Regions from separate parts of the Eubacterium limosum genome, predicted to be linked through region 2. Evidence: predicted binding sites of a transcription regulator. Region 2 holds the regulator's gene; the other holds the start of a gene.
What was found. The regulator Rex, encoded in region 2, represses fermentation and respiration genes when NADH is low (regulators of the CRP and FNR family bind a similar motif). The targets are predictions, from matches to a motif close to ATTGTTAANNNNTTAACAAT.
Positions count from the first base shown of each region.

Region 1 (16,509 bases), 2.0 Mb from region 2:
AACCGAACCGGAACAGCCCACGGAACCAGAAACACCGACAGAACCAGAACAGCCATCCGAACCAGAGACACCAAGCCAGCCAGAGCCCCCTACACAGCCAGAGAATCCCGACCTGCCATCGACGGATCCGGGAGATGACAGTAGCGGCGATGACGGCTACTACGACGGCTACGACAATAATGACTACACCCCGTCCTACCGTAATTCCTACGATGACAGCAACGACTATGTGCCCACAGAATCCACAACGGTAGAGACTACTGTGGAGGAACAGGTGCAGGAGGTTCAGAAGGTGGAGGGCGATTACCCCATCACGCTTACCGTCAAGGAAACCACCATTGACGTCAACCTGCCGTCAAACGCCTATACGACAGCGACCAGCCAGAACGCGGTGACGGCCACATTTAACAACGACGCGCTGAACGCGGCCATCGCCGCCGGCGCCGCCAAACTGACCGAAAAACAGCAGGCAGGTTCCTCTGCGCTCACCAAACTGGTTTTAAAGGCTCCCGCCATTGAGACCAAAGGACTTACGGACCCCGATGTCAATATCCATGTGCCAGCACCAGCGCTCAAAAACATGCAGGCGGCTAAGATCACTTTAAATGTTCCGATCAACAAGGATTCCATTACGGTTTCCCCGTCCATTTTAAAAAGTGATGACCTGAACAAACTGGCGGACGGCGACAAACTGGTCCTCGGGCTTAAAAAAGGCCCTAGCCTCTCAAACAGCAGCTACAAGCTGTCAGAAACCAAGCTGACGCCTGTGACCACCCCTTTCACGCTGGAGGTCTCAACCTTAAAATCCACAGGGGCCTTGTCCGCGCTTTCCACCTTTGAAAAGCCTCTGGAAATCAGCATTGCCCTGACCGACGATCAGGCCTCAAAGCTTCAGTCCGAGTCTCAGTTCACTGCCAGCAAATACAACAGCGGAAGTGACAGCGTCGATCCGGTGGTCACTACCTACCACAACGATACCAAGGTCGCAACCTTTAATGTGAGCGCTCCTGGGGATTATCTGGTCCTGTTAAAGACGACGGATAAGGGCATTAACCCGCTGTTTATCGCGGTTCCCATTGTGATCGTGCTGATCGGCGGCGGCGTCTTTGTTCTCTTCAAGCTCAAAAACCGCCGGAAACGCAATATCTTCGGGGATTATGACGACTAACTCTTGTCCTGAGACCGGTTATCCGATATAATGGAAGAAGCTTAGGAAGGGAGCGGCCTGTTTATGAAGGTAAAGAAAATCATTGCCCCTTTGGTCATTGGACTGCTGTTGATTTTATATTTTGTGGGCTTTATCATCGTCTGTTTTCTGATTGATATCCCCCTGATGGTTAAGATCCTGTGCAGTATCCTTCCACTGGCGCTGGCCGGCGTTTCCCTCCATGTTTTGATCCAGAGAATTGATGAGATAAGGAGTGGAGAAGAGGATGATCTTAGTAAATACTGATTATATCAGCGGTAAGGAATTTGAAATGCTCGGTCTGGTCAAAGGCTCGACCATTCAGTCCAAAAACATTGGACGCGACATCAGCCAAGGGTTTAAAACCATTGTGGGCGGCGAGCTCAAGGCCTACAACGAAATGATGAACGACGCGCGGGCACTGGCTACCAAGCGGATGGTGCAGGAGGCCGAAGGCCTGGGCGCCGACGCGGTGGTCAATATCCGTTACGCCTCCTCTGCCATCATGCAGGGAGCTGCCGAGGTGATTGCCTACGGAACAGCGGTTAAATTTGTATAAAAATAAAGCACTCAGAATCATGATCTGAGTGCTTTTTTAGTGCGCTGAGCACCTTAGAGTGGTCTGACAACAATAATGCCATCACTGTTTTCATAATAGCTTTTACCAGGTTCCAGGCGCATACATTCCATGTACTCACCTGCATTGGCACGGATGCTTTCGATCTCGGCGTCGGTAAGGGAACGGACGACCTTTCCCGGGCTGCCGACCACCAGAGACCCTGGAGGTATAACCTTGTTCTGGGTAATGAGCGAGCCTGCACCGATGATGGTATTTTCACCGATGACCGCGCCGTTTAAAATCGTGGATCCCATGCCGACCAAGACATTGTTTTCAATGGTGCAGCCGTGGATGGTACAGTTATGTCCAATAGTCACGCCGTCGCCGATCTTTACACAGTAGCCGCCTGGCGCCACGTGCACCACGGAACCATCCTGTACGTTGCTGCGTTCACCAATGGTAATGCTGTCCATATCCCCTCTCAATACCGCCTGGTACCAGATGCTGCTGTAATCGCCGATCCGGACCTTGCCCAGTACATCGGCACTCTTCGCAATAAAAATATTTTTTCCTGACATCGAATCCTCCATCGTAAGTAACGTTTCTATTTAACCTTTATCTTACACCCTTACACTGCGTTTGTATATGCTCCCACAAAAACTTCTACCGACTGCGCAAAAAAATGCAGATATATCCAAATAAAAAAGCCCGAAGCTTTTCCAAGCCTCGGACTTTTAACTTCATAGGAACTTCAAACTATCTGGTTGCCATTTCTTTCTTAACTGCTTCTGTAAACAGTGGTAAGATTTTAAAGACATCACCAACAACGCCGAAGTCTGCTACATTGAAGATTGGAGCAGTTTCGTCTTTGTTGATTGCGATGATGACATCAGATTCTTCCATACCAGCTAAATGCTGGATTGCGCCGGAAATACCGCAGGCAATGTACAGGTTCGGACGAACGGTTTTACCGGTCTGACCAACCTGACGGTCTTTTTCAACCCAGCCAGCGTCCACACAGGCTCTTGAAGAAGAAATGGTTCCGCCTAAAGCGTCTGCCAGGTCTTCGAGCAGCTTGAAGTTTTCTGGAGATGCCATACCACGGCCGCCAGATACAAGGATTTTAGCATCCTGGATATCCATTTTTTCGGCAACGGTTTTAACAATTTCCATCACTTCGACGTTCATATGGTCACTTAAGCCTGCAACTTCTTCTTTAATCACTTCGCATTCTGCTGCGTCGTTTGTCGGAAGTTTCTGCATAACGCCAGGACGTACAGTTGACATCTGTGGACGGTGATCCGGGCACAGGATGGTTGCCATGATGTTGCCGCCGAAAGCCGGACGGGTCATCATTAAGCCCTTGTCTTCTGGGTTGATTTCCAGTTTTGTACAGTCAGCGGTTAAGCCAGTATGGACACGTGCAGATACACGAGGAGCCATATCACGGCCAATAGCAGTCGCACCAAACAGAACAACTTCTGGCTTATATTTGTTAATAATTTCAGTAAATGCATGTACATACGGTTCGGTTGTATATACTTCTAAAGCAGGATCATCGACCATGATCACTCTGTCAGCGCCATGACGGGCTAATTCTTTACCCATAGCGTCGATTTTAGAACCTAAAACAACAGCAGTTACTTCTGTATCTAAATCATTGGCTAATTCTTTACCTTTACCAATCAGTTCGAAAGAAACAGGAGTAATAACATTATCTACCTGCTGTACAAAGACGAAAACACCTTTATAATCTTGTAAACTCATCTATGTTCACCACTTTCCATTAAATAATGAATTTTTCTTTCAATTTTTCCAGTAAGAAATCAGCAGATTCCTGTGGATCTAATTGAACAACAGTTCCGGCAGCTTTTAATGCTTTCGGGAAGGACTTGAATACGCGTGTCGGAGAACCCTTTAAACCGATGTTGGTTTTATCAACTTCGATGTTTTCCAGTGTCCAGACTTTTACTTCATCTGTTCTGTAAGCGTCAAAAACGCCACCTGGAGTCATATAACGCGGTGTATTCATTTCGCCTAAAGCGGTAACTAAGCAGGGCATCTGTACTTTAATGGTATGGTATCTGTCTTCGTACTGACGTTTTACGATAACAGCGTCGCCTTCCACTTTGATGTCTTCAGCATAGCTGATATTTGGAATGTTCAGATGTTCAGCGATCTGAGGACCAACCTGAGCGGTATCGCCATCAATTGCCTGACGGCCAGTGATGATCAGGTCATAGTCTAACATTTTAACCGCAGCTGCGATGGTTGTAGAAGTAGCCCAGGTATCGGCGCCGCCGAAAGCTCTGTCGGTTACTAAAATCGCTTCATCAGCGCCCATAGCGAGTGCTTCACGAAGAACGTCGTCTGCCTGTGGTGGCCCCATGGAAACAACGGTAATGTGCGCACCGTTAGCGTCTTTCAGCTCTAATGCAGCTTCCAGACCAGCTTTATCATCTGGGTTCATAATACTTGGAACGCCATCTCTAATTAATGTACCTGTTACTGGATCAAGTTTAACTTCATTTGTATCAGGAACTTGTTTTACACAAACTACAATATTCACCTAAATTTCCTCCTTTTGAACTTCCTATTTCAGAACGTTGCCAGATATAACCATACGTTGTACCTCGCTTGTTCCTTCATAAATTTCGGTAATCTTAGCATCACGCATCATACGTTCAACTGGATAGTCTCTGGTGTAACCATAACCACCAAGTAACTGTACACATTCTGTGGTAACAGCCATAGCGGTTTCAGCTGCGAAAAGTTTAGCAGTTGCTGCTTCTACAGAGAATACTTTCTGAGTATCTTTAGCAATAGCTGCTTTGTAAACCAGGTTACGGGCAGCTTCGATACGTGCGTACATATCGGCTAATTTGAACTGTGTATTCTGGAATTTGGCGATAGAACGGCCAAACTGTTTTCTTTCTTTAACGTAAGCAACCGTTTCGTCGAAAGCACCCTGAGCCAGACCTAAAGCCTGAGCGGCAATACCGATACGTCCGCCATCCAGAGTCTGCATCGCGATTCCAAAGCCTTTACCTTCTTTACCGAGAAGATTTTCTTTTGGAACGATGCAGTCTTCGAAAATTAATTCGGTTGTGGAAGAACCACGGATACCCATTTTCTTTTCTTTTGTACCGATTGAGAAGCCTGGATAATCTTTTTCTACGATGAATGCAGAGATACCCTTGGTGCCTTTGCTCTTATCTGTCATTGCGAAGATGATATAAACATCTGCTTTACCACCGTTGGTAATGAAGATTTTCGTACCGTTTAATACATAGTGGTCGCCTTCTAAAACAGCCTTTGTCTGCTGTCCGGAAGCATCAGTACCAGCGCCTGGTTCAGTTAAACCGAAAGCGCCTAATAATTCACCGCTTGCTAAACGCGGTAAGTATTTTTCTTTTTGTTCCGGTGTACCGAATTTACGGATTGGGTCTGTTCCCAGTGAAGTGTGTGCGGAAAGGATAACGCCTGTAGTACCGCAGACACGGGATAATTCTTCAACAGCTAAAATATAAGCTAATGTATCACAGCCCTGTCCACCGACTTCTTTGGCAAATGGAATACCCATAAAGCCATTTTTGACCATTTTATCAACGGTTTCCTGCGGGAAGCGTTCTTCTTCGTCAACTTCCTGCGCGATTGGTTTTGCTTCATTTTCTGCAAACTCTCTGTAGAGTGTGCGCAACATTTGATGTTCCTTACTCAGATTGAAGTCCATACTGTTCCTCCTAAATATATTTGTCACACAAGCTTATTTTGTGTAATCAAAGAATCCTTTTCCTGTTTTCATACCTAAAACGCCTGCGCGTACCATTTTGCGAAGCAGTGGAGACGGAGCGTATTTGTCAGAGCCAGTTTCTGCCTGTAATACTTCCATAATTGCCAGAACAACGTCCAGACCAATTAAGTCACCTAAAGCCAATGGTCCCATTGGGTGATTTGCGCCTAATTTCATAGCGGTGTCGATATCCGCAGCGGAAGCAGTACCAGCAGCATAAACTTCGATACCTTCGTTGATCATTGGAACTAAGATTCTGTTTACAACAAAACCTGCAGCTTCGTTAACCTGTACCGGTGTTTTGCCGATATCTGTCGCAATCTTTTTGATGGTATCAACGGTTTCCTGAGAAGTATGGTAACCAGCAATAACTTCAACCAGTTTCATAGCCGGAACCGGATTAAAGAAATGCATACCAATCACTGGACGGTCAACGCCCTGAGACATTTCTGTTAAAGATAAAGAAGAAGTGTTGGAAGCGAAAATACATTCTGGTTTACAGATTCCCTGTAATGCCTGGAATAATTCATGTTTCATTTCCATCTGTTCTAAAACAGCTTCAACAACCAGATCGCAATCCGCAACAGCATCTCTTAAGCCTGTTGTGATTTTTGCTAAGGTTGCATCCATTTTAGCCTGATCGATACGGCCCTTAGCAACCTGTTTTGCTAATGCTTTTTCGATTTTAGCTTTACCACCATCGGCAAATTCCTGTTTGATATCGCAAAGTACTACTTCATAACCATCGGTAGAAGCGAAAACCTGAGCAATACCTGATCCCATTGTACCGGCACCAATAACGCCAACTTTCATTTTAAGTCCTCCTAGATAAATTAAAAACTTTTTTGTATTCTTGTATATACAGATTTGTATATACAGGCGAAAAGCCCAAACTCAAGGGTATTTTTATACAAAAATACCCTTGAGTTGAAAATCATATTTATTTGTTCTGGAAAGGTTCGTGTTTACGTTTTTCCAGGAAGGCAGCCATACCTTCTTTTTGGTCAGCGGATTCAAAACATCCGCCAAACTGTTTTGCTTCAAAGGCAATTGCGTCGTCCATACCCATTTCAAGTCCATCATTGATGGCTTTTTTAGTGTTGCGGACAGCAATTGGAGCGTTGTTAGCAATTTTACCAGCTAATTTCAGTGCAGCAGGCATTAATTCGTCTGCCGGGTAGACAGCATTAACCAGGCCCCAGCTCAAAGCGTCAGCTGCTTTGATATTGGTGCAGGCATAGAGCATTTCTTTTGCTTTGCCGGTTGGGATCAAACGTGCAAGACGCTGAGTTCCGCCGAAACCAGCAGTGATACCAAGGCCAACTTCAGGCTGGCCAAAGGTTGCATTTTCAGAAGCCAGACGAATATCACAGGACATGGATAATTCGCAGCCGCCGCCTAGTGCAAAACCGTTAACTGCAGCGATAACCGGAATTGGTAAAGTCTCGATCTTTCTGAAAACAGCGTTTCCTTTTTTACCAAAAGCTTCGCCTTCAGCCTGAGTCAGGCTGCTCATTTCACCGATGTCCGCACCGGCAACAAAAGACTTCTGACCGGCACCTGTAATAATCAGGCAGCGGATGTTATCTAAGTCAACACCATCGATGACTTTATCCAGATCTTCAAGTACTTCACTGTTTAAAGCATTTAAAGCCTTTTCACGGTCGATGGTGATAACAGCAACTGCACCTTGTGGTTCATATTTAACAAAACCCATTGTAATTACCTTCTCTCCTTAGAAAAATTAATCCATTTCTACGATGGTGGACACACCCATGCCGCCGCCTACGCATAAGGTCGCAAGACCTTTTTTAGCGCCGCGTTTCTGCATTTCGTGCAGTAAAGTTACCATGATACGGCAACCAGAAGCACCAACTGGATGACCCAAGGCAATCGCGCCGCCGTTTACATTTAATTTATCTTCAGGAATATTTAAAGTTTTGCCTACAGCACAGGACTGAGCTGCGAAGGCTTCGTTCGCTTCAACTAAATCCATATCGTCAATGGTTAAACCAGCTTTTTCTAAAGCTTTACGGCTTGAGAAGATTGGTCCAACACCCATGATGGATGGATCAACACCGGCGGAAGCGCCGACAACAAATTTAGCCATTGGCTTAACGCCTAATTCTTTTGCTTTTTCAGCAGACATAACAACGATGGCAGCTGCTCCGTCATTGATACCAGAAGCATTTGCAGCGGTTACGGTACCGTCTTTTTTGAAAGCCGGACGCATTTTGCTGATACCTTCAACAGTTACGCCTTTTCTTGGGAATTCATCAACTTTGAATTCAACCATTTCTTTTTTAACTTTAACCGGAACCGGTACGATTTCATCGTCGAAACGGCCAGCTGCCTGAGCGGCTTCACATTTCTGCTGGCTCTTAGCGGCGAAATCATCCTGATCTTCGCGAGTTACATCATATTGTTCTGCTACATTTTCAGCGGTGATACCCATGTGATAGTGATTGAAGGCATCGGTTAAACCGTCTTTGATCATGGTATCGATGAACTGGCCATCGCCCATTCTGTAGCCGTAGCGTCCCTTAGGAACAGCGTAAGCAGCGCCAGACATGCTTTCCATACCACCAGCAACAATAATATCTGCTTCTCCAGCCTGGATCATGGCAGCTGCAAGATTGATACATTTGAGACCAGAACCACATAAATTGTTAAGGGTTAAAGCAGGAACCTCAACAGGAATACCAGCGTTTACAGCAGACTGACGAGCAACACTCTGTCCCTGAGCTGCCTGTAATACACAACCCATTAACACTTCATCAACGTCTTCCGGTTTAACGCCAGCACGGTTTAAAGCTTCTTTAATAACGATTGTTCCAAGATCAACTACCGGAACATTTGCTAAAGAACCGCCAAAACTACCAATCGCTGTACGTACAGCACCAGCTAATACTACTTCTTTTGCCACTTAAATTTCCTCCATTAATTCTCACATTTCCATGTGAATATTTGAATCATTTATCTTATACTCCAACTGTCCATTTATAGAACAAAAGGAGTATCTGTTAAATATATAACAATACTACCACATATTTGGCGAATTTGCAATAGATTACAGGAAAATTCTGTTATTAAACGGTCTTTTTTTGTGAAATATGTATATACAGGTATATTGACCCTCTATAATCGCTCAAACCATATATAAGCGGTGTTTTATTGTATATTTATACTACTCAATAAAGCTTTAAATTAGCCTTATTCTTAGATTTCTTTTTTCTTGGAGCAATCTGTGTTAAAATAGCCCTTAAGCAAACTGCTAAAAGCTAAAAGAAAGAAAATAAAATCATGAACCTATTATCCATCATAAACCTTAAAAAAACCTACGGTGTCAAGACCCTTTTTGAAGAAATCAACTTCAGCATCGAGGACAGTGACAAAATCGGTGTCATCGGTGTTAACGGCACCGGAAAATCCTCTCTGCTGCGCATTGTGGCCGGGCAGGATACTCCCGACGCAGGAGAAATCCGCGTCTATGGCAGCAAACGCATCGAATACCTGGCGCAAACCCCTGAACTCGACCCAAATGTTACCGTCCTGGCACAGGTTTTTCGGGCTGATACCCCGGAGATGAACACCCTGCGGGACTACGAGAGCACCCTGGACCTCCTGGCGCGCTATCCCGAAGACGAAAAACTCCAGAAACACTTGATGTCTCTGACCGATACCATTGACGCAGGCGGCCTTTGGAATCTGAAATCCCAGGTTGAAACCATCCTGACCCAGCTGGGTATCCGAGATTTTGACAAAACCATCGGCACCCTGTCCGGTGGACAGCGCAAACGGGTGGCCATGGCCTCTGTGCTCCTGACCCCCTGCGACCTCCTGATTCTTGATGAACCTACCAACCACTTGGACAACGAGACCATTACCTGGCTTGAAAAGTATCTGGAAAACCGCAAGGGCGCTCTCTTAATGGTTACCCATGACCGCTATTTCCTGGACCGGGTCGTAAACAAAACCATCGAGCTGGACGGCGGCGCTCTGTACGAGTACGCTGGCAATTACTCCGAGTTTGTCGAGAAAAAGGCCGCCCGAAAGGAGTTTGAGAGCATCATGGAACAGAAACGCCAGAATCTGTACCGGCGTGAGCTGGCGTGGATCAGGCGGGGCGCCCGCGCCCGGACAACCAAGCAAAAGGCAAGGATTCAGCGCTTTGAGGACATTAAAAACAGCGCTGCCGACCTAAACGAGGATATCCTCCAGATCAACGTCGGATTTACCCGTCTGGGCAAAATGGTGGTGGATCTCGACCATGTGTCCAAATCCTTTAAAAATCAGTGCGTAGTCAGAGACTTCAGCTATATTTTCGGTCCCGATGAACGTATTGGCATCATTGGGAAAAACGGTCGGGGAAAATCCACGCTGCTGAATCTGATCGCTGGAAAAATCCGGCCAGACAGCGGGTCCATCATCATCGGAAATACGGTTAAAATCGGTTATTTTTCACAGGAATCCGAGGATATGGATTTAAACCTGCGGGCCATCGAGTACATCCGCGAGGGCGCCGAAACCGTTGAGAACGCCCGGGGCGAGGTCGTCACCGCGGCTCAGATGATGGAGCTGTTCCTCTTTGACCGGTACGCCCAGTGGGTGCGGATCTCCGAGCTGTCCGGCGGTGAGCGCAGGCGTCTGTATCTGCTCCGTATCCTCATGTCCGCCCCCAATGTGCTGCTGCTGGACGAGCCCACCAACGACCTGGACATCGATACCCTCAAAATCCTGGAAAACTACCTGGACGATTTTCAGGGCAGTGTGCTCACTGTTTCCCATGACCGCTACTTCCTGGACCGGGTGTGCGATACCATCTTCTCCTTTACCGGCGGTGGTGAGATTCTGGTGCAGACCGGCAATTTCACCGACTACATGCAAAAGCACGCAGACCGGGATTCGGACAACGCCACCAGTAAACCCAGCGAACAGAAAACTGAAAAGCCCCGGCAAAAGGCCGTGAAGCTGAACTACCGCGAACAGCAGGAGTATGACCGCATCGACGCAGACATGGCGCAGATGGAGGCCCGCCTGGAGGCCATCGATACCGAGATGGCCGGCATCACCACCGACTACACTCGCCTCCAGGCCCTGACTGAGGAAAAGGAAGCCCTGGAGGATTCACTTCTCGAGAAGATGGAGCGCAAGGAATACCTCGAAGACATTGTTCGTCAGTCAAAGAAAAACCGAATCTGATTAAGCGCTAATTTAGCCCTTAATAATTTAGCCCTTAATATAAATAGGAAGAAAGCTTGAATTTTACTCACAAAAAACCCGCCGGCACCATCTCATGCCAGCGGGTTTTTACGTTTTATTTGCGCTTTGTTTTCTGGTAAACCATCACTCCCGCGGAAATGACCGCTGCGATGACGACAAACCCAAGGCCAAGGAAGTCCATACTGTCCACGCCTGTGTCTGCATTGGGGGACGTCGTACCGGTAGAGTACCTGAGCTTAGACGAACGCCGGACATTGACTGCCTTGACCTCCATGGCGGCGGGTTCGCCCTCCGCCTCAGCAGACACCTCAAAGCTCACCGGAGTGGCGTCCAGATGATAACCCGCAGGCGCTTCAGTCTCCATAACCTGGTAGCGCCCAGGCGCCAGGTTGCTAACCCAGATCCGTCCGTCTGAATCGGTGACCAGATCCTTCTGAAGGGTATATCCGTTGGCGTCCAGGATTTTAAAACTGGCCCCGGGAAGTGGGTCCCGTTCCTCGTCCATTTTCAAGATCGACAGACGTCCCTGGTAGCCTGTATGTACGCCCGCATCCACCATTACAGCCTGAGTCTGGGCTGAATCGGAGATGGTAAAATCCAGGGTTATGCGGTTTCGCAGAAAGCCGCTCGGGGCCTGGGTCTCGACCACCCTGTAGGTTCCGGGTGCAAGACCGTCACAGCGGACACTTCCATCCGCTCCGGATGTAACTGCGGCCACTGTCCGATTGTTTTCATCCGTTTTCATCAGTTCGAACCGGGCACCTTCCAGGCCGTTGCCGTTTTCATCCTGCTTTCGGAAAACAACACTGCCCTGGGGGCCTGTCTGGCTCCCAAGGGTCTGGACAACAGCTGGCTCGGCGCCCGCCGCCTCCAGCCGATCCGTCACTGCGGCATCACCGGCCGCATCCTCGGTCAGGGCGATGATGACCACGCCATCGGTGCCCACATAAGCGGTGCCATAAAGCTTGCCATCCTTATCGGTCATAGGCAGTGACAGTTTCTCTATAATGATGACGCTTTCCGGCAGCTTAAAGGTATAGTAGTTTCCTGACTTCAAAACCGCTGCCCTTTCCACAGCCACAGCGCTGTCCCCCTCCGCTTTATTTTCAGTCTTACCGCTGTCTTTATCAGCATACTCCGGCTTGTCTGCCGGCTTTGTGGTATCTGCCATCGAAGGCGCAGTAGGCGTTGGCTTTGTGTCTGCCCCCTGGGCTGCCCAAACGGGTGAAAATGAAAATAATATGGCCATTAGAAGGACCGTCAGAGTGCCCGTTAATTTTTTCATGCTGCTTCCTTTCTATACATATAATGGGTAAAGTTTCAAAATTTCTGCAATACATTAAAATATCTTATGTATTACTTACCCATAAAAAGGCTTTTTCCACATCTTAACAGCCCCCTGCTTTTTTATTATATCTTTTTATAATTCTTTCTTGTAAGCTTAGGGGAAAGGCAATTGTTATTTCTTGCTCTCTGTCAGGAAAAATTGGGTAGATCCTATCCAAAGCTTTGGGTTTTTGATATAATGATATCGTAATATATTTTAAATTTACAGGAGCAAAAAAATGCGCAAGGACAATGATCAACGAATTTATTTAACCGATGATAACACTTCTGTGGTTTATCTGAAAAATGTCATCGACGATCCGGATATCCAGGTCGGGGAGCACACTTACTATCACGATGAACGGAACGACCCCCGGGATTTTGTCAAGAACAACATTCTGTACCATTACCCGCAGTTTCACAAAGACACCATTATCATTGGGAAATACTGTTCGCTGGCCATGGGGACTACTTTCCTCTGTCCTATCGCTAACCATAGTTTTACTTCCATGGCCAATTATCCTTTTCCCATTGCAAACGACCACTGGGATCTGGACGAGAGCTTCGGCGGCAAGGTTTCCACCCTCAAGGGGCCGACCATTGTCGGCAACGATGTGTGGTTTGGGTACGAGAGTGTGATCATGCCCGGCGTGCACATCGGCGACGGCGCCATCATCGGCACCCGCAGTGTGGTGACAAAGGACGTCCCGCCCTACACGGTAGTCGGCGGTGACCCGGCCCGCTTTATCCGAAAGCGTTTTGACGACGCCACCATCACGAAGCTCATGGCACTGAAATGGTGGGATCTCCCCGACGAGGAGATCCGCGATTTCCTGCCCCAGCTCATCGACGGCCATATTGACGCTGCTCTTGAGGCGAAATGGCTGGGCGACACGGCCCGCAAGGTCATCGAACGGCTGAAATAGGACGCAAAAAAAGGACTGGTACCAGTCCTTTTTTATTTTACACCTCGCATCCCTCATGCCCATACCTGTTCAGGTAGCGCTCACGTTCTGCTTCGACCATTTCGTCGGGGATTACAGCCACATCCACACCTCCCTTGAGGGCCAGGTAGGATTTGGCGGCCTTCTCCGTAACTTTACAGCAGGTGAGCGCCTCGGTCATATCGCGGCCAAAGCACATGGGCGCATGGTTCCGGATCAGGATGGCGTTCTTCTGTCCAATGGTTTCAATGACGGCCTCGGCCAGCTTCTGGTGCTGTCCGGCATTAATGTATTCGGGTGTTACCGGAATACCACCGCCAATGAGCTGACTCATTTCCTCGAAAATCGGAGGAATCCCCTGCTGGGAGGCGCACATGGCTGAGGCGTAGGTCGGATAGCACTGGATAATGGCATTGACGTCCCCGCGTCTGGCGTAGATTAAACGGTGAATATGAACCTCGGAGCTCGGGTACCATACACCCTCGACCTTGCAGCCTTCAGTGTTTACCACCACCAGGTCCTCAGGGTAAATATCGGTAAAAGCCACCCGGCTTGGGGTCACCATCAGCTTTCCCTCATCCAGGCGCGCGCTCACATTGCCCCAGGTGCCAATGACCATCTCGTTGGCCTCCAGCCAGCGGCAGGCATCCACAATGGCTTTTCTCTCTTTTGCGTATTCCATAACATTCTCCTTTCACACATTAAAAGTAAGACAACCTTTTCATTCCAGATTCAGGAAAACCCGAAGACAGGTTTGCGTCTCCGGGTAAGGTTTGTTTAAATGTTATTATACTCTTTCAGGGAGAATTTATCAACTTAGCTTTTAAGGTTCTTAAGGCTTGGGGCACGCTGCTTACTGCTCGTGACCGTAGCTGTAAAGAAACCTGTGGCGCTCGGCCTTGACCATATCCTCAGGGATGGTCGTGACCTCCACACCGCCCTTGAGGGCCAGATAACACTTAGCGGCTTTCTCGGTTACCAGTGAGCAGGTCAGGGCTTCTCCAAGATCGCGACCCACACAGACTGGGGCGTGATTGCGGATCAGGACAGCGTTTTTATCGCCCAGCGCCTCAGCGGTTACCTCTCCCAGACGAACATGCTGTCCGGCGTTCACATACTCGGCCGTGATGGGGATCTCCCCGCCGATCATCTGGCTCATTTCCTCAAAGATAACCGGAATGCCGTGTTCAGCCGCGCACATGGCTGAGGCGTAAACCGGGTGACAGTGAACCACTGCGCCCACATCGGACCGGGCCGCATAAATGAGCCGGTGCACGTGCATCTCAGAGGTGGGGCTGTGTTCGCCCTCCACCTTGTTTCCCGCCATATCCACGATCACCATATCCCCAGGGGTCAGATCCTGATAATCGACCCTGCTCGGGGTCACCATGATGGTTTCTGCGTCCAGACGCACGCTTACATTGCCCCATGTACCGATGACCATACCGGTATCCTGAAGCCACAGACAGGCGTCGATGATGGCCTGCCTTGTTTTCATATACTTCATGTCATTTTTCCTTTCTTTCCCAACTTCCAAAATGGAAAAACCCGGGGGCCGATCTGCTGCCTCCGGGTTTTGATGGGGTTTACTCATTTAAGAAAATCGTCGCGGGTTGGTTCTTATAAATCCTTTTTGGCTTTACGCTGGCCGTAGGAGTTATTGAAGCTATCGATCATGCGGGTCATTTCGTCGTGGTCCAAAAGCACTGGTGTGCCGATAGATCTGGCTTTGACATAGACTTCCGCACACTGTTCGATCTGTTCCACAATGTTAAAGGCGTTGAGGATATCGCTGCCTCCGGCGATGAGGCCGTGGTTGGCCATAAAGGCGGCGTTGCGTTCTTTCATGGCTTCAAAGGTGTTTTTAGCCAGTTCCATTGAGCCGTAGGAGGCGTACTCGGCGCAACGGACATCGTAGCCGGAGAATGCAACCAGATAGCTGGAAGCCGGCAGGCCTTCTCTCAGAGTTGCCAGGACGGTGCTGTAAACAGAGTGTGTGTGTACCACTGCGTCAATATCGTCACGGTCGGTATAGAAAATGCGGTGGAGCTCGTGTTCGCTGGAGGGCTTACGGTTACTATCCACAATCTCACCTTTCAGGTTCATGACAACAATGTCTTCGGGCTCGGTTTCAAAATAATCGATGCCGCTTGGGCTGATGGCAAACAAACCCTCTTCCCGGTTTAAAATACTGATATTTCCGCCGGTTCCCTTTGTTAATCCGTGGGTGATGAGCATCTGGCAATATTTAACAACGTCTTCTCTTTCTTTTTGCAGTAACATGTTTAATCTCCTCTTTATTATATTATTTTTTCAGGTTTATCGGTTGAACTCTAACGGTATTCATACAGCATTCTGCGGCCTTCTGCAAAGCGTTTCACATCGGCGACGATCTGTTTGGTATGGTTCACGAGAACGTCGTCCGTGGCGCCGGCAATATGCGGTGTGATGACCACATTATCGAGCTCGGTGATATATGGATGGTTGCTCGCAATAGGCTCTTTAGCGTAAACGTCGAAAGCCGCGCCAGCGATCCGCTTTTCCCGGAGCGCGTCGATCAGGGCTTCCTCGTCAAGAATCGCACCTCTGGAGCTGTTGATAAAATAAGCGGTCGGTTTCATAAGAGCAATCATTTCACGGCTGATAATGCCCGTAGTTTCCGGGGTGATCTTCATATGGCATGTAATAAAATCAGCGTTTTTCATCAGGTCTTCCAGTTTTTCCGCTTTTTTAACGCCGACTTCCTCCAAGTCGATGGGACAAAGGAACGGGTCATAAATCAACAGTTCCATGCCAAAGGCACGGGCGATTTTGCCCACACGGCGGCCAATGCTGCCATAGCCCACAATCCCAAGCGTCTTACCATGGAGCTGAGTCCCCTTAAAGACCATATAGGGTGAGCCGGGTTCCATATCCCAGACCATATCGACCTTCAGGCCTTCCTTGGTTACCTTCTGGGCATTCGGGTCTGCAGTAAATTTACCTTCCTTTAAAGCCTTGTAGGCCATCGGGATCTTTCTGGCGATGGAGAGCATAAGGCCTACAGTCATCTCTGCCGTCGTATCGGAATTACGTCCCGGTGTATAGATAACGGGGATACCACGTTCTTTTGCTGCGGCCATATCAACGTTAACTGGGGTGGCGCGGGTACAGGCGATAAGCTTTAGGTTTGGAGCATTTTCAATGACTGCCCGGGTAATATCGTCGTAGCTTGTGATAATGATGTCCGCGTCAGCGGATTTTTCCATGAGCTCCTCCTCCTGCATTTTGGGCAGGCCGATGGCCCAGCCATCTTTTACCACTTCACCCATTTCGTATAATGGCTTTAACTGTTCTTCATCATATTCTGCAGTAAAAAAAATTTTCATTGTGTTATCCTTCTTTCTGTCTCTAGTTTTCTCGGGTACGTTTACTGATGGTTTTCATGACATCGGCACGGGCTGTCCACAGGCTCTCGCAGGCGATACGGATGCCTTTA
Region 1 is NZ_CP019962.1:245,799-262,307, forward strand. It holds gene B2M23_RS01145 (hypothetical protein) at 1-1,168, shown strand, start outside; gene B2M23_RS01150 (hypothetical protein) at 1,232-1,453, shown strand; gene B2M23_RS01155 (YbjQ family protein) at 1,434-1,745, shown strand; gene B2M23_RS01160 (gamma carbonic anhydrase family protein) at 1,799-2,323, opposite strand; gene B2M23_RS01165 (electron transfer flavoprotein subunit alpha/FixB family protein) at 2,502-3,512, opposite strand; gene B2M23_RS01170 (electron transfer flavoprotein subunit beta/FixA family protein) at 3,532-4,314, opposite strand; gene B2M23_RS01175 (acyl-CoA dehydrogenase) at 4,339-5,478, opposite strand; gene B2M23_RS01180 (3-hydroxyacyl-CoA dehydrogenase family protein) at 5,512-6,351, opposite strand; gene B2M23_RS01185 (enoyl-CoA hydratase-related protein) at 6,479-7,255, opposite strand; gene B2M23_RS01190 (acetyl-CoA C-acetyltransferase) at 7,283-8,464, opposite strand; gene B2M23_RS01195 (ABC-F family ATP-binding cassette domain-containing protein) at 8,842-10,740, shown strand; gene B2M23_RS01200 (MSCRAMM family protein) at 10,856-12,046, opposite strand; gene B2M23_RS01205 (CatB-related O-acetyltransferase) at 12,327-13,013, shown strand; gene B2M23_RS01210 (class II aldolase/adducin family protein) at 13,051-13,713, opposite strand; gene B2M23_RS01215 (class II aldolase/adducin family protein) at 13,885-14,538, opposite strand; gene B2M23_RS01220 (L-fuculose-phosphate aldolase) at 14,652-15,314, opposite strand; gene B2M23_RS01225 (2-hydroxyacid dehydrogenase) at 15,365-16,399, opposite strand; gene B2M23_RS01230 (FGGY-family carbohydrate kinase) at 16,422-16,509, opposite strand, start outside.
Region 1: the regulator Rex is predicted to act here: its motif matches at 8,558-8,577, upstream of B2M23_RS01190 (acetyl-CoA C-acetyltransferase).

Region 2 (16,509 bases):
AGGCTCTGAAGGCCGGAAACGCCATTGTCATCAACGCCGGCACCTATCACATTGACTCGTCTGACGACTCGATCCACGCAGATGGCACCATCGACATTAAGGACGGTGCCTTTAATCTGAGCTCCGGTGATGACGGTATCCACGCTGACACCTCCCTGACCATAGATGGCGGTACCTTTGATATCACCAAATCCTATGAAGGCCTTGAAAGTATGAGCATTACCCTGAACGGCGGTAAGGGCAGCATTGTGGCGAGCGATGACGGCATCAACGCCGCGGGCGGCGACGGCTCCTCACAAAATGGGCGTCCGGGGCAGAACCCCATGGAAAGCGCCAGCGTGGACGACGGCTCCATTGTGCTGAACATTAATGGCGGTAACTGGGCCATCAACGCCGGTGGTGACGGACTGGATTCCAACGCCTCCATCAACCAGACTGGCGGCACAGTCACCATTGATGGGCCCACCGATGGCGGCAACGGCGCGCTGGATTACGACGGCACCTATAATCTGACCGGCGGCACCCTGATCGCGGCAGGCAGCTCCGGTATGCTCCAGACACCATCGTCCAGCTCTGCTCAGAACAGCATCTCACTGACCTTTAACACCGCCCAGACAGCTGGCACAGCCATCAGCCTGAAGGATGCAAATGGGCAGGAAATCGCGAGCTACACCCCAGCCAAGGCATTTCAGAATATCATCATCAGCACGCCGGATATCCTGACAGGGTCTACCTATACCCTGACAAAAGGCGGCGCAGACCTGACCACAGTGACACCCTCCACCTCAGTCACGAGCATTGCCGAGGACGGCAGCACCTACAACAGTGGTATGGGCGGTGGCCCTGGCGGCACCCATCCCGGAGAAAGCGCCCCGCAGGATATGCAGGGCGGACAGACGCCACAGGACAGGCCAGGAAATTAAAGCATTAAAAAAGAGCTGCACTACACAGCTCTTTTTTAGATGTTCTCTTTTAAAAATCGTTCTTCAAACTCTTCTACCGGCATGGGTCTGGAATAATAATAGCCCTGAGCTGCCAAACACCCGCAATCATTCAGGAAACCCACCTGGTCTCCCGTCTCTACACCCTCGGCAATGACCTGAAGTTTCAGATCATTAATCATGCCGATGGTATGCTCAATGATGGTCTTGCCCTTCTGGGTCGCCACACTCTCGTTAAAGAATTCACGATCCAGCTTAATGGTGTTGACCGGTACATTTTTAAGCATATTGAGTGAGGAATAGCCTGATCCAAAGTCATCCATTGAAAAGGAAATTCCTTCCTCTCTCAGCCGCTCCATGCCACGGTACAGGTCTACAGTGTTCTCCACAAAGCTGCTCTCGGTCAGTTCGACCTCCAGAAGCTCCTTGGGAATATCGTAGCGGCGGATAATATGCAGCAGCTTTTTATAAAAATTCGGGTTATACACCTGCACTCTGGACACATTAACCGACACCGGAACTGCTTCCATTCCCCTGTCCAGCCAGGATTTGACGATCCGGCAGGTCTCTTCCCAGACATATTCGTCCAGCTTGATGATAAAACCGTTGCGTTCAAAAAGCGGGATGAAGCGGCATGGTGTCAGGAACCCCCTCTCGGGATGGTCCCACCGCACCAGCGCCTCAGCGCCGATCACCGCGCCGTTCTGCACATTATGCTTCGGCTGGAGGAATACTTTGAACTGGCGTTTATTAAGCGCCTCATCCATTTCATTTTCGATTCGCTGCTCCTCAAGCTGTTTGGCTCTCAGCTTTTTATCATAAAAGGCCCATTGCTTGATCTGGCTTCCCTTGATGGTTTTCTGGGCCAGGTTTGCCCAGTCGCAGAGGATACTCATCTGGGTATCACGGTCTTTCACAATGCAGATTCCGCAGGAGGGCATGACCTGGTAGCTCTCAGAAAACTGGTTGATCTCTTTCAGGATCTTCTTTATGCGCTCGAGCAGAGGATTGCCTGAAGCATAAGACATGCAAAGGCAGAACACATCGCTGTTCATCCGCCCAAAGGCATCCAAAGGCCCCATATTGGCCGAAATAACCGTTGCCATAAACCTGAGCAGTCGATTGCCCTCCTCACGCCCGTGCAGATCGTTAATAAATTTAAAGCGGTTGACATCCAGCCGCACCACAGCAAATTTTTGGTCTGGATAATCCTTGACCAGTCTTTCGGCCTGCGCATAAAAGGTATTGATATTATAAATACCAGTCAGCCGATCAAACTCTGCTCGGTATTTCAGGGTTTCGTGAGCCCGCTTGGATTCGTCGATATTGTTCAGGGTGCCGATCACCCGCTTGATGCTGCCATCCTCATTATAAAGTACATTAAAGACAATCTTACACCAGATGTACCGCCCTTTCTTATTGCACAGGCGTATCTCCATTTCCACCTGGCCGTTACTGATGGCTTCCATATTCATTTTCTGCTTTAGCACTTCAATATCCTTGGGATGGACCACTTCGTCGTTAAGCCAGATTTCCTTGATATCCCGGCCGTCATAGCTGCCCATGAATATTTCTGAAAATTCAGGCGCATAGTAACGCTGATCCGTCTCAATGATCCACTCAAACACCAGGGTATTGGTCTGCTCAATGACCAGACGGTAGCGCTCGTCGTCTATCTGTTTTTTCTGGAGGCTCTCGTTTTCCTTTTCAACGGCTTCCATCTGTTTTTTATAGTCGATATCCATGATAAAGCAGAGCAGGATCTCATCCTCCCCGCCATAATCGACCGCCGGAAAAACGGTCAGTGAAGCCCAGTGAAAGCTCCCGTCCACCCATAGTTTGCGGAACTCACCGATAACGCTGCCCTTTCCAGATTCCAAGGCTACGTGTATTTTATCAAGGTCAAAAAATTCCAAAAACCGTTTCGAATCCTCCGGGTGGATCATGTGCGCTGACACATCGGCAACGGCATCTGCCAGAATACCTTCTTCCGGCGGCGTCACATATTTATTCTCCACATGGTAGATAATGCGATAACGGTTCCTTGTAACATTCAATTCATAAAGCTCATCGTAAATATTGCGCAAAGCTACATCGTAAATATTCTTTTCAATGGTTTCATTCATCTTTTTTTCTGCCATTTTACAGCTCCTATTGTGGGGTTCAACTGCAGCTGGCTGCCCTACAATTTATGTTTGTTTAGGCCCTTTAGCTTTGCGTCTCTATCTTTCAACAGATTTGCCCTGATATCAATTATATTTATAACTGTCTTCTATTATATAATAGTTTTTTTTGAAATACAACTCCTATTTTTTACAAAAAAAGCAGGCTTCACGCCTGCTGTATACATTTATTCATCATCGTCATCTTCGTTAATCAGATAGGTCAGCGTAAAGAGGCTGTCGGTGATATTCACACTCTCTACCACCACGTCATCAGGCACTGTCAGATCCAGAGGAACAAAGTTCAGAATCGCCTTGATGCCCAGCTCTACGACACGGTCCGTGGTTTCCTGCCCGACTTTCTGCGGCACACTCAAGATACAGATATCAATTTTATGGTGTGCGACAAAAGCGTCGAGATCATCCATATGGTAGACTGTCACATTGCCGACCTTCTTGCCGATCTGGTCCGGGTCCACATCAAACATGGCTTTGAAATGGATGCCTTCTTCTTTAAAACGCTCGTAATTGACAATGGCGTGGCCCAGGTTCCCAGAACCGATAATAATGCAGTTATACTGGAGATCAAGCCCAAGAATTTTGCGAATGGCCTCCTTCAGCTCTTTTACCTTATAACCATAGCCCTGCTGTCCGTAAGCGCCAAAGGAATTCAGATCCTGCCGGATCTGCGAGGCGGTCAGCCCCATCATTGCCGCCAGCTCCTTAGACGAGATTTTTTCAATATGTTGATCCTGTAAATCGGTTAAATACTGGTAATACTTGGGCAGACGCTTAACAACTGTCATCGATACCCTTTTTGAAAAAGTTTGCATTCTGCACTCCCCTCCTGCGTCGTACTTATCCTTTTTATTATATCAAGTTGTTAAAAAAACGTCAATTTTTATGACCGAATTAATCAAAAAAGTGTCAAAGTTTTTTGAATCCTTCAGAAATCGAGCAAATAAGCGCCTTTGGGGTATCTTTAAAAGCAATTAATCTGCGATGTCCGACATCAGGTTAAGATGCGGGCTGCCGATCACCTTGGATACATCCAGCACAAAGGCGATGCCCATACCCGGCTTGTCGATTTCGATTTTCCGCTGGATCGAGCAGAGTACCGCGTTCCTTATGGACGCATCCACCAGAATCAGAACAATCTCCTTTTCCGGTTCAATGGTGATGCCGAAAAACCGCGCGTTCTCATGGATGCCAGACCCGCGGCCGTACATGACAGTCGCTCCGTCAGCGCCGCCCTGTTTAGCAGCGTCAATGACCTCGCCGGACATATCCTTTTCCACAATCACCACAATCAGTTCGGTCTTAATTTTATTTCTGTCTTCCATTTTTTCCTCCATCATTCGCTAAGTAATCTACATATTATATATGATTAAAATCTTCTGTCAATACCGGTTAAGAATCACGGGATTGCTTTTCGCACTGTCTTTTCCTGTATGCCTCCTTCTGCTTATAAAAGAAGCCCAGAAGCAGGGTTGTCAGGATCGGTGCAAGAGCGATCAGTGCCACAACGCCAAAGCCGTCCAGCAGCGGATTGCGGCCGGGAGTCGCGCCCGCCACAGCCACCGAAAGGGACAGGATAAAGGTCGAGCACATCGGGCCAGTGGCCACACCGCCGTTATCAAAGGCCATGGCTAAAAAATTTGGTTCCACAAAACGGCCGAGAATAAAGGCCAGTATATAGCCGGGAATCAGAATCCACCAGAGGGAGATACCGACCAGCAGCCGGATCATGGCTGTCATAACCGCTAACGCTACCCCCAGTGAGATCGCCAGCAGCATAACCCGCGCCTTGATGGCGCCGCTAGTCATTTCCTCAACCTGCTTTACCATAACCTGGACGGCCGGCTCGGCAAAGGCGACCAGAAAGCCGATGGCAAAGCCCAGCGGAATGAGAATCCAGCTGTACTCAAGCTCTGCGAGCGCTGTTCCTAGAAACTCACCTGCGGGCACAAAGGCAATATTTACACCCTGGAGAAACAGCACCAGCCCCAGATAGGTCACCACAAAGCCACCCATAATCCGCTTGATGATAGGTGCCCGCAGCCGTAGTGCAATGGCGTTTAAAAACAGGAAAATCAAAATTATGGGCAGGATAGCCAGAAAAACCTCCCATGCCACCTCCGGCATGCCGTGAAATAAATTATAGATCAGGTTCATCTGAAGATCACCCCCAAAATCATGACGGCCAGCACCGGTCCGAGCGAGGACAGCGCAACCATCCCAAAGCTGTCTGTTCCTTCCCTGCTGGTTCTTACGCCGCTGGTAATCCCGCTGCCCAGACTCAGTATAAAGGGTACTGTAATGGGACCAGTGGTGACGCCGCCGGAATCAAAGGCTACCGGCGCCATCTCAGGGTTGGTAAAAAAGGACAGGGCAAAAACAGCGATATATCCGATAATCAGGATATGGTACAGCTTCATCTGGAAAACAAACCGCAGCAGAGCGATGACCAGAAAAATACCGACCCCAACGCCGACCACAGCAATGAGCAGCGTCCGATTAATCGTTCCATCCGAGACCGCGGCCACCTGACCGGCCAATACCTGTACATCCGGCTCGGCAATGGTCACAAACATGCCCACGAAAAAGCCCGCAACAATCAATATTTTTAAGCTTCTCCGGGAGACCAAAAAGTTTCCCACACGCTCGCCGACCTCCATCATGGAGATGTCCGCACCAAACAAAAAAAGCGCCATGCCGATCATCATCATGATGGCACCGCCGATAAAGGACACAAGCATTTCAGGCGTAAAGGGCGCCCAAATACCACTGATGATCATAATCAGAACCGTCATCGGCAAAATTGATACAAGGACTTCTTTAAAGCTATTAAGCAGTTTTTTCATCAAACCTCCTCCTCGTTTTGGAATACATTCTTTTTATACCCACTTAGATGCAAAATATTCATCATTTTGCAAATTTCTTTTCCCTGCCTCTGTCCGCAGTCGACACACCCCCTCTTTTTTGGTATCATATATAAGGAATACTATGGAAAGAACAGGCAGAAAACCTTATGCTTATAAATATTGAAAATCTTAGTTTTAGTTACGGCATCAATGAAATTTTTAACCAGCTGAGCCTCTCCATACAGGAAAAGGAAATGATCGGCCTGGTGGGGCGCAACGGATCAGGCAAGTCCACCTTTCTCAGGCTACTGGCCGGCCAGCTTACCCCCGACAGCGGCGTCATCAGTAAAAAATCCAATCTGACCATCGGTTATCTGGCTCAGGAGGCCGATTTTTCTGCGGACACCACGCTGGACGCCCTCTTCCTCTCTGTCTTTGATCCCCTCATTAAATTGGAGGAGCGGTTGCGTGAGCTGGAGCACCAGATCGGCGAAACAGACGGCGCGGAGCAGGAAAAGGTCATGAAAACCTATGGCGAGCTGCAGGATCGCTTTGCAGAGCAAAAGGGCTATGAATACCCCAGCCGCATCCGAGGTATCGCCAAGGGCCTTGGATTTACCGATGAGGATATGGCAAAGCCCTTTGGCGTCCTGTCGGGCGGCGAAAAAACACGGGCCGCCCTGGGACGCAATCTGCTTCAGGAACCTGAGCTTCTGCTCCTCGACGAGCCCACTAACTACCTGGACATCGACTCTCTCCAATGGCTGGAGCAGTTTCTGAAAGCCTATGACGGCGCCTTTGTCATCATCTCCCATGACCGCTACTTTCTGGATAAGGTCTGCGGCCGTATTTTGGAAGTCTCACGCCATTCCCTGGACAGCTACAACGGCAACTACACCACCTATGTGGAAAAGAAAGAAAAGCTGCTCATGGATCTGGATCACCAGTATGCCCAGCAGATGCGTGAAATTAAGCGCCAGCAGGAAATGATCGCCCGGTTCCGCCGTTACAACTCTGTTCACAGCTCTAAACGCGCTGCCAGCCGTGAAAAGGCTCTGGCAAAAATGGAGGTGGTGGAAAAGGTCCAGACCGAATCCGACGCCCATTTCAACTTCAAGCCCCGCATCCAGAGCGGTAAGGATGTTCTGACCGTCCGTGACGTGTCAAAATCCTTTGACGGACAGCCCCTTTTTGAAAATATTTCTTTTGATATCCACCGCGGCGACAAAGTGGGCATCATCGGCGCCAACGGCATCGGCAAGACCACCCTGTTCCGCATCATCCAGGACAAGGTATCACGGGACAGCGGTGTCATCGAGTACGGCCACAAGGTCCATGTTGGCTATTATGACCAGGAAAACAATGACTTAAAGCAGTTTTATGATGAAAATCTTCTGGAGGCCCTCTGGGACGTTGATATACATTTTACCGAGGGCGAGCTGCGGAGTATCCTGGCAGCCTTTTTATTTACTGGTGACGATGTGTTCAAAGCTGTGAACGCTCTGTCCGGCGGCGAAAAAGCCCGGCTTCTTCTGGCACGCCTGATGCTGTCCCAGTCCAATTTCCTGCTCATGGATGAGCCCACCAACCACATTGATATGCGCACAAAGGAGATCCTCGAAAACGCCCTGATCGCTTATCAGGGAACGCTTTTGTTTATCTCCCATGACCGTTACTTTCTCAACCGGGTGGCGACTAAGATCTATAACTTCACCCCCACCGGTATTGAGGTCACCCTGGGCAATTATGACGACTATATCCATTACAAGGATGAGGCCGCCCTCCGGGAATCCCTGGAAGCGGAAAAGAACCGGACCGTGGTCACAAAAACGCGGCAGAAGGCAGACCGTAAAAAACAGAAGGAGCAGGAGGCTGCATTCCGCGGTAAAAAGAAAGAACTGAAAACCGTGGAAGCCGACATCGAGCGCCTGGAAAACGAAATCGCAGATTATGAAGCCCGGATGTGCCAAAATGATTTTTATGATGACTTGGACAATGTAAACACTGTAACCACCGCTTATAATACCGCCAGGGAAGCTGTAACCAGCCTGACAGACCGCTGGGAGGAGCTGCTGCTCGAAATCGAGGAGTGGGAGGAACAATAATATTCTTCTTATCCCGCCAGATAATCTCTTGATTGTCATGGGATAATTGTTATAATAGTCTAAAACCAGAAATCAAGGGGATAAAAATATGAAATTAAACGAACAGGAAAAAAGAGTCCTGAACAGTTTGTTCAGCGGTATTACAGGAACAACCCGGAACGAGATGCTCTGCGCGCTTTACGCCGCCAAACCAGCCAACGACGGCACTGTGGATTCACAGGAGATCATCACGTTGGTCAATGGGCTCATCTTAAAAATTTATAACGCAGAGCCTGAGGAAATGCAGGAGGTATTCGCCGGCATTCCCTACGAGGTTTAGAAAAGAAAAAGCTGCATGGCCTTACACGGGTCATACAGCTTTTTTATTACTCTGTTTTAGCGCTCCACATCATGAGCTCACTATAATCCGGATAGGCGCCCTTTTTCCAGATTTCGCCGCCAACAACGGTAATGGGCATTGCTTCAACGCCCTCCTGCAGCAGTACCTGCTCCACCGGACGGACCTCTGTCATCAAGCTCGGATTGTCCCAGATATTAAACACATTAATGGTGATCCCTGCATTCTGGAAAGCCTTCAGAAGCACATTAAAATCAATGATTCCCTGCTCACCGTTATGATTTAGTGTCGTTTCATAAATATTAATTTCTGCCATCCCCAAAACCTGCCTTCTTTCGTTTTTATTATTATACCACAGTCCGTCTGCCCCAGTTAATGGTAATATCTGTCCTTCAATAGAAAAAAATAGAAAAAACGGTATACGCCATTTCGACGTATACCGCAATATATTGTTGCTTTTATATGTGTTTCGCATATTTTACGCAATATATACCATCTCACCATTCTGGCTATAAAAACGCCCAAAATGCAAGGCGCGGCGTTTTTGAGCCGAAGGAGCATATTTTAAATATGTGACTGAGGCTCAAAAACGCTGTAACGCAGCAGTTCGGGTGTTTTTGACGCCAGAATTAGTACCAGCCTTTAAGCTTCATGGCCTTTGCAATCTTCTTAATGGCATAGTTGAAAGCCGCTGTACGCATATTGGAGGCTTTTTCATTGACCAGTACATCGTATACGCCGTTGAAGGCTTTAACGATCAGGTCTTCTTCTTTTTCAAAAACTTCTTCCTTGCTCCAGTAGTAGCCCTGAAGGTTCTGAACCCACTCGAAGTAAGATACGGTAACCCCGCCGCTGTTTGCCAAGATATCCGGTACGATAAATACGCCTTTTTTAATTAAAATTTCATCGGCTTCCGGTGTCAACGGTCCGTTGGCGCCTTCGCTGATAATCTTAGTATTGATCTTATCCGCATTGTCCTTGGTAATGGCTCCGCCCAGACCGCAAGGCAGGAGGATATCACATTCGATTGAGAAGATTTCGTCTTTATCAAATGGTTTTGCGTCTGGATAGCCTGCCAGGTCATTGCCGTTTTCTTCGTAGTATTTCATTAAGGCCGGAATGTTCATACCTTCTGCATCGTAGAGACCATTACGGCTGTTGGAAATAGCGATGATCTTGCAGCCCTGTTTGTAAAGCCATTCTGCCGCAAAGCTTCCGACATTACCAAAGCCCTGCAGCACAACGCGCGCACCCTTCAGGTCCAGACCAATTTTAGCAGCCGCTTCACGCACGGTAAAGCCTACGCCGTAGCCGGTAGCTTCGGTTCTGCCCAGAGAACCACCCAGTTCCAGTGGTTTACCGGTGAATACGCCGATGTTCTGGCTTCTGGTGATGGCATTGTATTCATCAATCATCCAGGACATGATCTGGCCGTTTGTGTTAACATCCGGAGCCGGAATATCAAACTTTTCACCGAACGCCGGATGCATTGCTTTCACAAAACCTCTTGTCAGATTTTCAAGCTCACGTTCAGAGAGCTTCTTAGGATCAACGGTGATACCGCCTTTACCGCCGCCATAAGGGATACCGGCTACAGCACACTTCATTGACATCCATGCAGATAATGCTTTTACTTCGCCTTCGTCAACGCCCGGATGGAATCTTAAGCCACCTTTTGTTGGTCCAAGTGCGGAATTATGCTGTGAACGGTAGCCCTTAAAGACTTTCTTCGTTCCATCGTCCATCTGGACTGGGAAAGATACTTCATAAAAGCGGTTAACCTCGCTCAAAAGATCGTATACGGCTTCCTTATTATCCAGTTCCATTTCATCAATTGCGTTGCGCAACTGCTGTCGGTACATTTCAAATTCACTCATCATTTTACGTGTTCCTCCTACGTATTGTATTAAGTTGTTGCTTCCTTGGTAAATATTATAATATTAATGTATACATTAGACAATATTTTTTTGCTAATCTTTGGTTTTTTTTTAATACACTAAAGCAAAAGACCGAATCCATCCGGGATTCGGCCTTAAGAATTTTTAATTTAAAGCTCTTCTGGACCACAGTATCACACCTGCGATCATCAGTGTGCATAAAAACAGAGGGATAAAATCAATGTGATCCTCGATGCCGGTAGACGGCGCTTCAGAGATCTCTGAAACCTCTGGCTGTGCCTCTCCGGCCTGCTCAACCATGGCATTGTCCGCTGTCTGCGCGTTATCCGCCACAGTCTCCAGCTTTTCCTCACTGTTTACAATGGTCTGCTTGTTGATATTGTCCGACGCAGTCGATACGGTAAAGCTCTTGGCCTCATCGCTGGTATTTTCTTCACGATTGCCAAAGAAAACGGCGCCTGAAATTCCCTCAGCGTTCTCCGGCATCTGGTAATCCTGCGCATTGTCCTCCTCGCTTAAGGGTTCGACGGACGCCACCGTACCATCCTTGGTTTTGACCATCATGTTAACTGCCATACGCTCGCTGCCTTCTGCCGGCTCTGTGATCACGCGGAAATGCGCGCCTGCCGGTATGACGGCCAGCACTTTATTGCCGGGGCCGCTGACAATTTCATCGTTCAGCTCAATGCTGATGGTACTGTTCAGGGCGTTGGAATCCACAAAAACCTCCGCCAGATTTTCCGGTATTTCCGGAGCTGCTGCTTCATCCTCCGGCTGCTGAACCGTAGTCTCTGGAACTGGCGCTTGATCCTCTGCCTGCTCTGGTGTAACCGCTTCGGTATTTTCCTCCTGTACCTCTGTCTCCGGGCTCACTGTCACGGCCTCATCCGGCGTTGTCAGCGGTTCCTCTACAGAGGGTGTCATCTGAGATTCAACCGTCGTCGACGGTTCTGTTGTCAAGGTCGTTTGCTTTGGCGTCGTCTCCTCTGCCAAAACAGGGAGGCAAACGAATACCAGTAAGCCAGTCAAGACAAATAACATCTTCTTAATACTGTTCATTGCTCCTCCTATCTTTTTCCTTTTTAAAATTCTTAGTCATTATACCATAAGCCTGTTTCTTTGAAAAGCCGTTTAAGACTATCTACCTCTGCAAAAAAGAACGCCGCACCCTTTTTTATAAAAGGGCCGGCGCGGCGTTCTGTGCACAGCAGACGTTTTTTTATTTATCTCTGTATTCTTCCTCGAAATAGCTGCCCATCAGAGCGGCAGCTTCATCCCTTGTCATTTCCGCTGTGTATTTTTTGTAGGCGTCCTGGTTAATCCTGCCCACAATGTACGAATTTGCCTTTCCCAGCATACCCATGCCTTCCTCTACCACTTCCTGTGGCGTCATGGCCTGGCTGTTGTCTATGTCACCCTGGGGCTGGTTCCTAAACCAGTCCGGTGTCTGGGTAGAGCCCGCGGTAATGACCAGAATATCCACATCGGCATCATGGAACTCTCTGGCCACGCCTTCTGTCAAAATGAGCTGAAAAGCTTTGGCCGCTCCATAAGCCGCATTGTAAGGGGATGCTGTCACAGCGGTCAGCGAGGTCATCGTCACAACAGCGCCTCTGTCCCGCGCTGCAAACAAAGCGGTAAAGTGGTGCAGCAGCTTCGCATAGGTATTGATGTTAATGTCAATAATCTTCTGAATATCTGGATAGGCGGCATGGGAATATCGTCCCATCTTATGGAAGGTCGCCACATAATTTAAAATGCCGATGTCAAGGCTCTCTGTGGCTTTGATCAGGTTTTCTGAAGCGCTGTCCGCGGTCAGATCCTGCGGCACAGCCATTGATTTAACTCCATAGCCTTGTTCCAATTCTTCTGCGAGCGCCTGAAGCTTTTCGGCCCGCCGGCCCACCAGCACGACGCTCAGCCCATTGGCCGCAAAATACTCGGCAAAGGCTTTTCCTATGCCATCTGTGGCGCCGCACACCAACGCCCATTCACCATACTTTTGCTTCAAATTCATATTACTGCCTCCTGAATAGTTGATCGTTTGTCGTTTTATTATACGCCCGACATACACTGTATTCCAGAGGCCGCGCTGCTATTTGAAGCTTTCTTGAACATGCTTAAAGAGTTTTAAGCCGGATGGTAAAGGTCGTCCCTGCCCCCATTTCCGACGCAGCGTCGATGGTGCCGCCATGGGCCTTGATCGTGTAGCGGACAATAAAAAGCCCAAGCCCCTGCGAATCGCTGTTCTCACCGCGTGTGGTATAAAAGCGATCGAAAATCTTAGGCTGAATATCCGGCGGTATGCCCGCGCCGTTATCCGAAAACCGGATCACCACCCACTTTTCCTCCAGCGTGGCCTCGACCTTGATCCTGCCGTTCATGGGGGTGAAGCTCATGGCATTGTAAAACAGGTTCTCAAACACGCGGTAGATAAGTTCCGGGTTTCCCATCATTTCTATGGGTTTTCCAGGCTTGATTATACTAAAGCTTATACCGTTTGCCTCTGCGTCGGGACGGTTATTTTCATAAAAATCATCCAGCAATCTTCCAAGATCTATTTTTTCCTTTTTCATAACAGCCTCATCCTGACTGGTAAACTCCTGAAGACTGCGCACCTTTGTCTGTACCTCGTTGGATTTCTGGTTAATGACCTCCAGGTAGCGCTGGATCTCTTCGTCCACCTGCACATTCCCATACTTCACCAGCTCAATGAACCCCTGGATGGCCGTTACCGGCGCTTTGAGATCATGGGCCAGATCAGAGAGAAACTTTTTACGCTCGTTCATCAGGGTTGTCAGTTCTCTGGTACGTACGGCCACTTCCTCTTCAAGATGCGCTGTGAGCCGTTTATTTTCACTCAAAACCTGCCGGTAATAAAACACCATCATCCCGCCAAAGATCAGCACCAGAATAAAGCCGCAGTACTCGCTCTGCCAGCCAGTATAAATGGGCTCAAAGGCGTTGCTGCTGGTAATCTGAACCAGCAGGCTAATGCCAAACACTGCGTTGGCGGCCATGAGGAAATAGGCCTTTACCTCTCTTCTTTTAAGGGCCAGAACCGCAGCAGCCATCAGATAGACAAAGGCCAGAAGCTGATAAAAATCCAGGAAACCGCCATAGAGGTTGATCAACCAGGGCGCTCCCGGCAGCACCAAAAGCGGCACCACTACCGAAACCACACACATAGTGACAGACAGCGGAAAAATAAAAGCCCGATAGATGCTTTTCCGATCTACCTGTGATATAATACTGCTGATAGCAATAACGCATAAGAGCATGACATAGCTGGTGCAGTCCTCCAGCGCATAGAGGGATTCCGTCAGGGGAATTCCCAGCCACCGAAGCGGCTGATAGGCCACATGCAGCCCAAAGGACAGCGTCATGAGACCATAGTAGAAAAAGAGCCTGTCCCTCCCCGGTGACATCCAGACCACCAGTGTAAAAACTGCGATGACCAGGCTGGCAATACACAAAAATGCATAAAACAGCTGATTCACGAAAATCAGGTAGCTGACTTCCTGCGCCTCTCCCAACACAGGCGGATAGTAAATCCCGCTATAATAATGGCTGAAATTGGCGGTGTTGATGAGAATGTCGGTTTCTGCCCCTGCCTCAAAGCTGATCACTGTGTTTTTAATATAAGGCTCATACTGCTGAGGATTTGTGTTTCCCAAAGTTTCCACCGGCTTGCCGTTCACCCAGATATCCGCGCTCGAAAAGATCTCCTGAAAAGCTATACTCAAGATAACAGGGTCGCCTTCGTTAATAATTTTCAGGTGATAAGCGCCAATCCCATAGGGGGATGTCCGAAGATTGCGCATGGAAAAATCAGGATATTCACCGATATAAACGTATTCTGTCGGCTCAGGCTGCCCAGGCCCATCCGCGGCAAAATCCGCCGGATTCAGCTGTTTTCCCTGGTAAAAAGCCCATCCGTCAACCAGACAGAAAAGCTTATCTTTAGAAAAAGCATCTGCCGTCAGTGTCAGAACACCGTCTTCGGCCTGTGGCGTCGTTTGGGTATACTTATTATCCACCCGGTAGAGCCATTGTATCAACGCCAGGCACAGGACAGCGGAAACGATTAAAATAATCATCCCGATTGTAATAGCATTCAATTTCTTTTTCATCTCATCATTCCATTTCGATTATTTATAAGGAGAACCGTATGTTAGCAATTCGTTCAGTAAAATACTTTATTTTGTTTATGATCCTCCTCTTAGGCTTCGGGGTCATGCCCGGCAAAGCCAGTGCCATGATCATCGGCCCGCCCGTTCCCCCGGCGGAGGAATCCCCCAGCTGCGACGCCATTCAGGCATGGCTGGACGAGAACCAGGACATTGGCGGTACCTATGTTCTAAGCGGGGACCTTATCATTACGGACTCCCTGAGCATCTATATGCCCGAAGTGCCAATCTCCATCGAGGCCGGCCCCTACCATATTTATGTCGAGGATACTGCTCTGCTTGAGCTCATCGGCTCCAACATCACCATCACCGGAGACGGCGGCACAGAAGGGCTGATCCGAACCTCAAGCATGGGAACCCTTGTTTTTGCAGAATGCAGCATCACAGCTGAAAACGGCACCGCACTCTTTTACGAGGGCGGCAAACCCACAAACTGGTCCATTTATATAGGTGGCACGCTGAACTCGCCGACCTTTATCCAGGCTTTCGGCGACAATGCCCGCGGCATTGTCTGCGAACAGCCCGACCCGCTTCAATTGTCTAACACCTTCGTCAAAACAGATGGCTCGGGCAGCGTCGGAGTTTCTGCGGTTTCTGATATTTTCATGAGCAACTGCAGTGTTACGGCGGAAGGTGCTGAGAGTGTCTCTGTCGTTTCACAAAGCGGCGAGGTTACAGGAACCCTGTGCCGGCTTACACCAGAAGCACCCCAGTTTTCCGATGATGGCACGCAGTGGATCATCACTGAAATCGACAAGCTGAATTTTGTGCTGCCGCCCTTCACCGCCTATGAGGAAAGCGGCTTGCCAAACTACATGACTGTAAACCTCGCAAACAGCGAAGACCCATATGACACCCGCTACATTGCTCTGGCTGTCACCTGGGACCGAACCGCCTATGACGCGGGGCTTGAAAAAACCGACCCCTTTACCCTCACCGGTACCCTGGAAACCCGGGAGAACCTCCTCAACGATAGTAACCAGACACCTATGGCATCTATTTCCTTTAAAACGGCCACGCCCATCGACGACCTGAGTGTCACCACTACGCCCGATGTTAAAATGTGCCGGCTCGACTTCAGCTTTACCCCGCCCACAGGCGCATCCTCTGTAAAGCTTCTGAAATCAGTCGATGGCGGCAGCAGCTGGATCAGTGAGGATATCACTCAGGCCTACAGCCAAAATGATGTGGGCAAAGCGCTATACGACGATATCATGAAAGAACACGGCACAGCCCTCTACCGGCTAAAGGTTACAGGCTCTGCCTACGCAGGCTACTCCAACACAGTCACCTGCACCTTTGAAGCCCTGCCCCTCACTGGCGATGCGCCTGAGGATATCGACGGCACCCGGGGCGGCGGCGGAAGAATTGAACCAGACCGGAATACGGACAGCAATATTTTTGAGAATATGCTTGAATACATACCGTCTGGAAACGCTACAATCAGTGCGGCGGAGCGTTTTTCCGCCGGAGATGAGAAAATCGCGTCTCCGCTTGCCAAAAATACTGGTAATGAGCTTCAACAAAACGTGCCTTCCTCCGAAGACAGCATAACAAATTCATCCCAAAACCAAAACAATCTTCAATCCGCCGCCGATGTTTACAGTATCTGGCCTGCATTGGGCATTCTACTCATTCTCCTGTTTTTTATCGGCGCACTCCTCTGGTTGAACCCGGTTCTCCGCTCCCGCTTTTTCAAAAAATAGTTTTAAAGCTGAGGCATCTATGCCTCAGCTTTTTTATCTGCAACAAATTTATAACCTTTTCCCCAAACTGTCTGGATGTACTGATGTTCCTCGGAGAAAGAATTGAGCTTTCTCCTGATCTGTGCTACGTGTACCTGAACGGTATGCGCGTTTCCCAAATCTGGCAGTTTCCACACCTTTTCAAAAATATCCTTCTGGGAAAACACTTGATTTTCATGGTTTGCCAAAAAAAGAAGAATGTCAAATTCTGCCGCGGTTAAAGAAATAATATCATCCTTATAGGCCACGCTCCTTGCCGCTTCGTTG
Region 2 is NZ_CP019962.1:2,711,702-2,728,210, reverse strand. It holds gene B2M23_RS12830 (carbohydrate-binding domain-containing protein) at 1-923, shown strand, start outside; gene B2M23_RS12825 (sensor domain-containing protein) at 959-3,082, opposite strand; cyclic di-GMP riboswitch class I at 3,107-3,194, opposite strand; gene B2M23_RS12820 (redox-sensing transcriptional repressor Rex) at 3,292-3,936, opposite strand; gene B2M23_RS12815 (P-II family nitrogen regulator) at 4,096-4,446, opposite strand; gene B2M23_RS12810 (DUF1538 domain-containing protein) at 4,514-5,278, opposite strand; gene B2M23_RS12805 (DUF1538 domain-containing protein) at 5,275-5,967, opposite strand; gene B2M23_RS12800 (ABC-F family ATP-binding cassette domain-containing protein) at 6,135-8,072, shown strand; gene B2M23_RS12795 (hypothetical protein) at 8,161-8,391, shown strand; gene B2M23_RS21255 (arsenic metallochaperone ArsD family protein) at 8,438-8,725, opposite strand; gene B2M23_RS12785 (Glu/Leu/Phe/Val family dehydrogenase) at 9,039-10,289, opposite strand; gene B2M23_RS12780 (hypothetical protein) at 10,452-11,366, opposite strand; gene B2M23_RS12775 (SDR family NAD(P)-dependent oxidoreductase) at 11,527-12,324, opposite strand; gene B2M23_RS12770 (sensor histidine kinase) at 12,428-14,440, opposite strand; gene B2M23_RS12765 (hypothetical protein) at 14,479-16,203, shown strand; gene B2M23_RS12760 (response regulator transcription factor) at 16,221-16,509, opposite strand, start outside.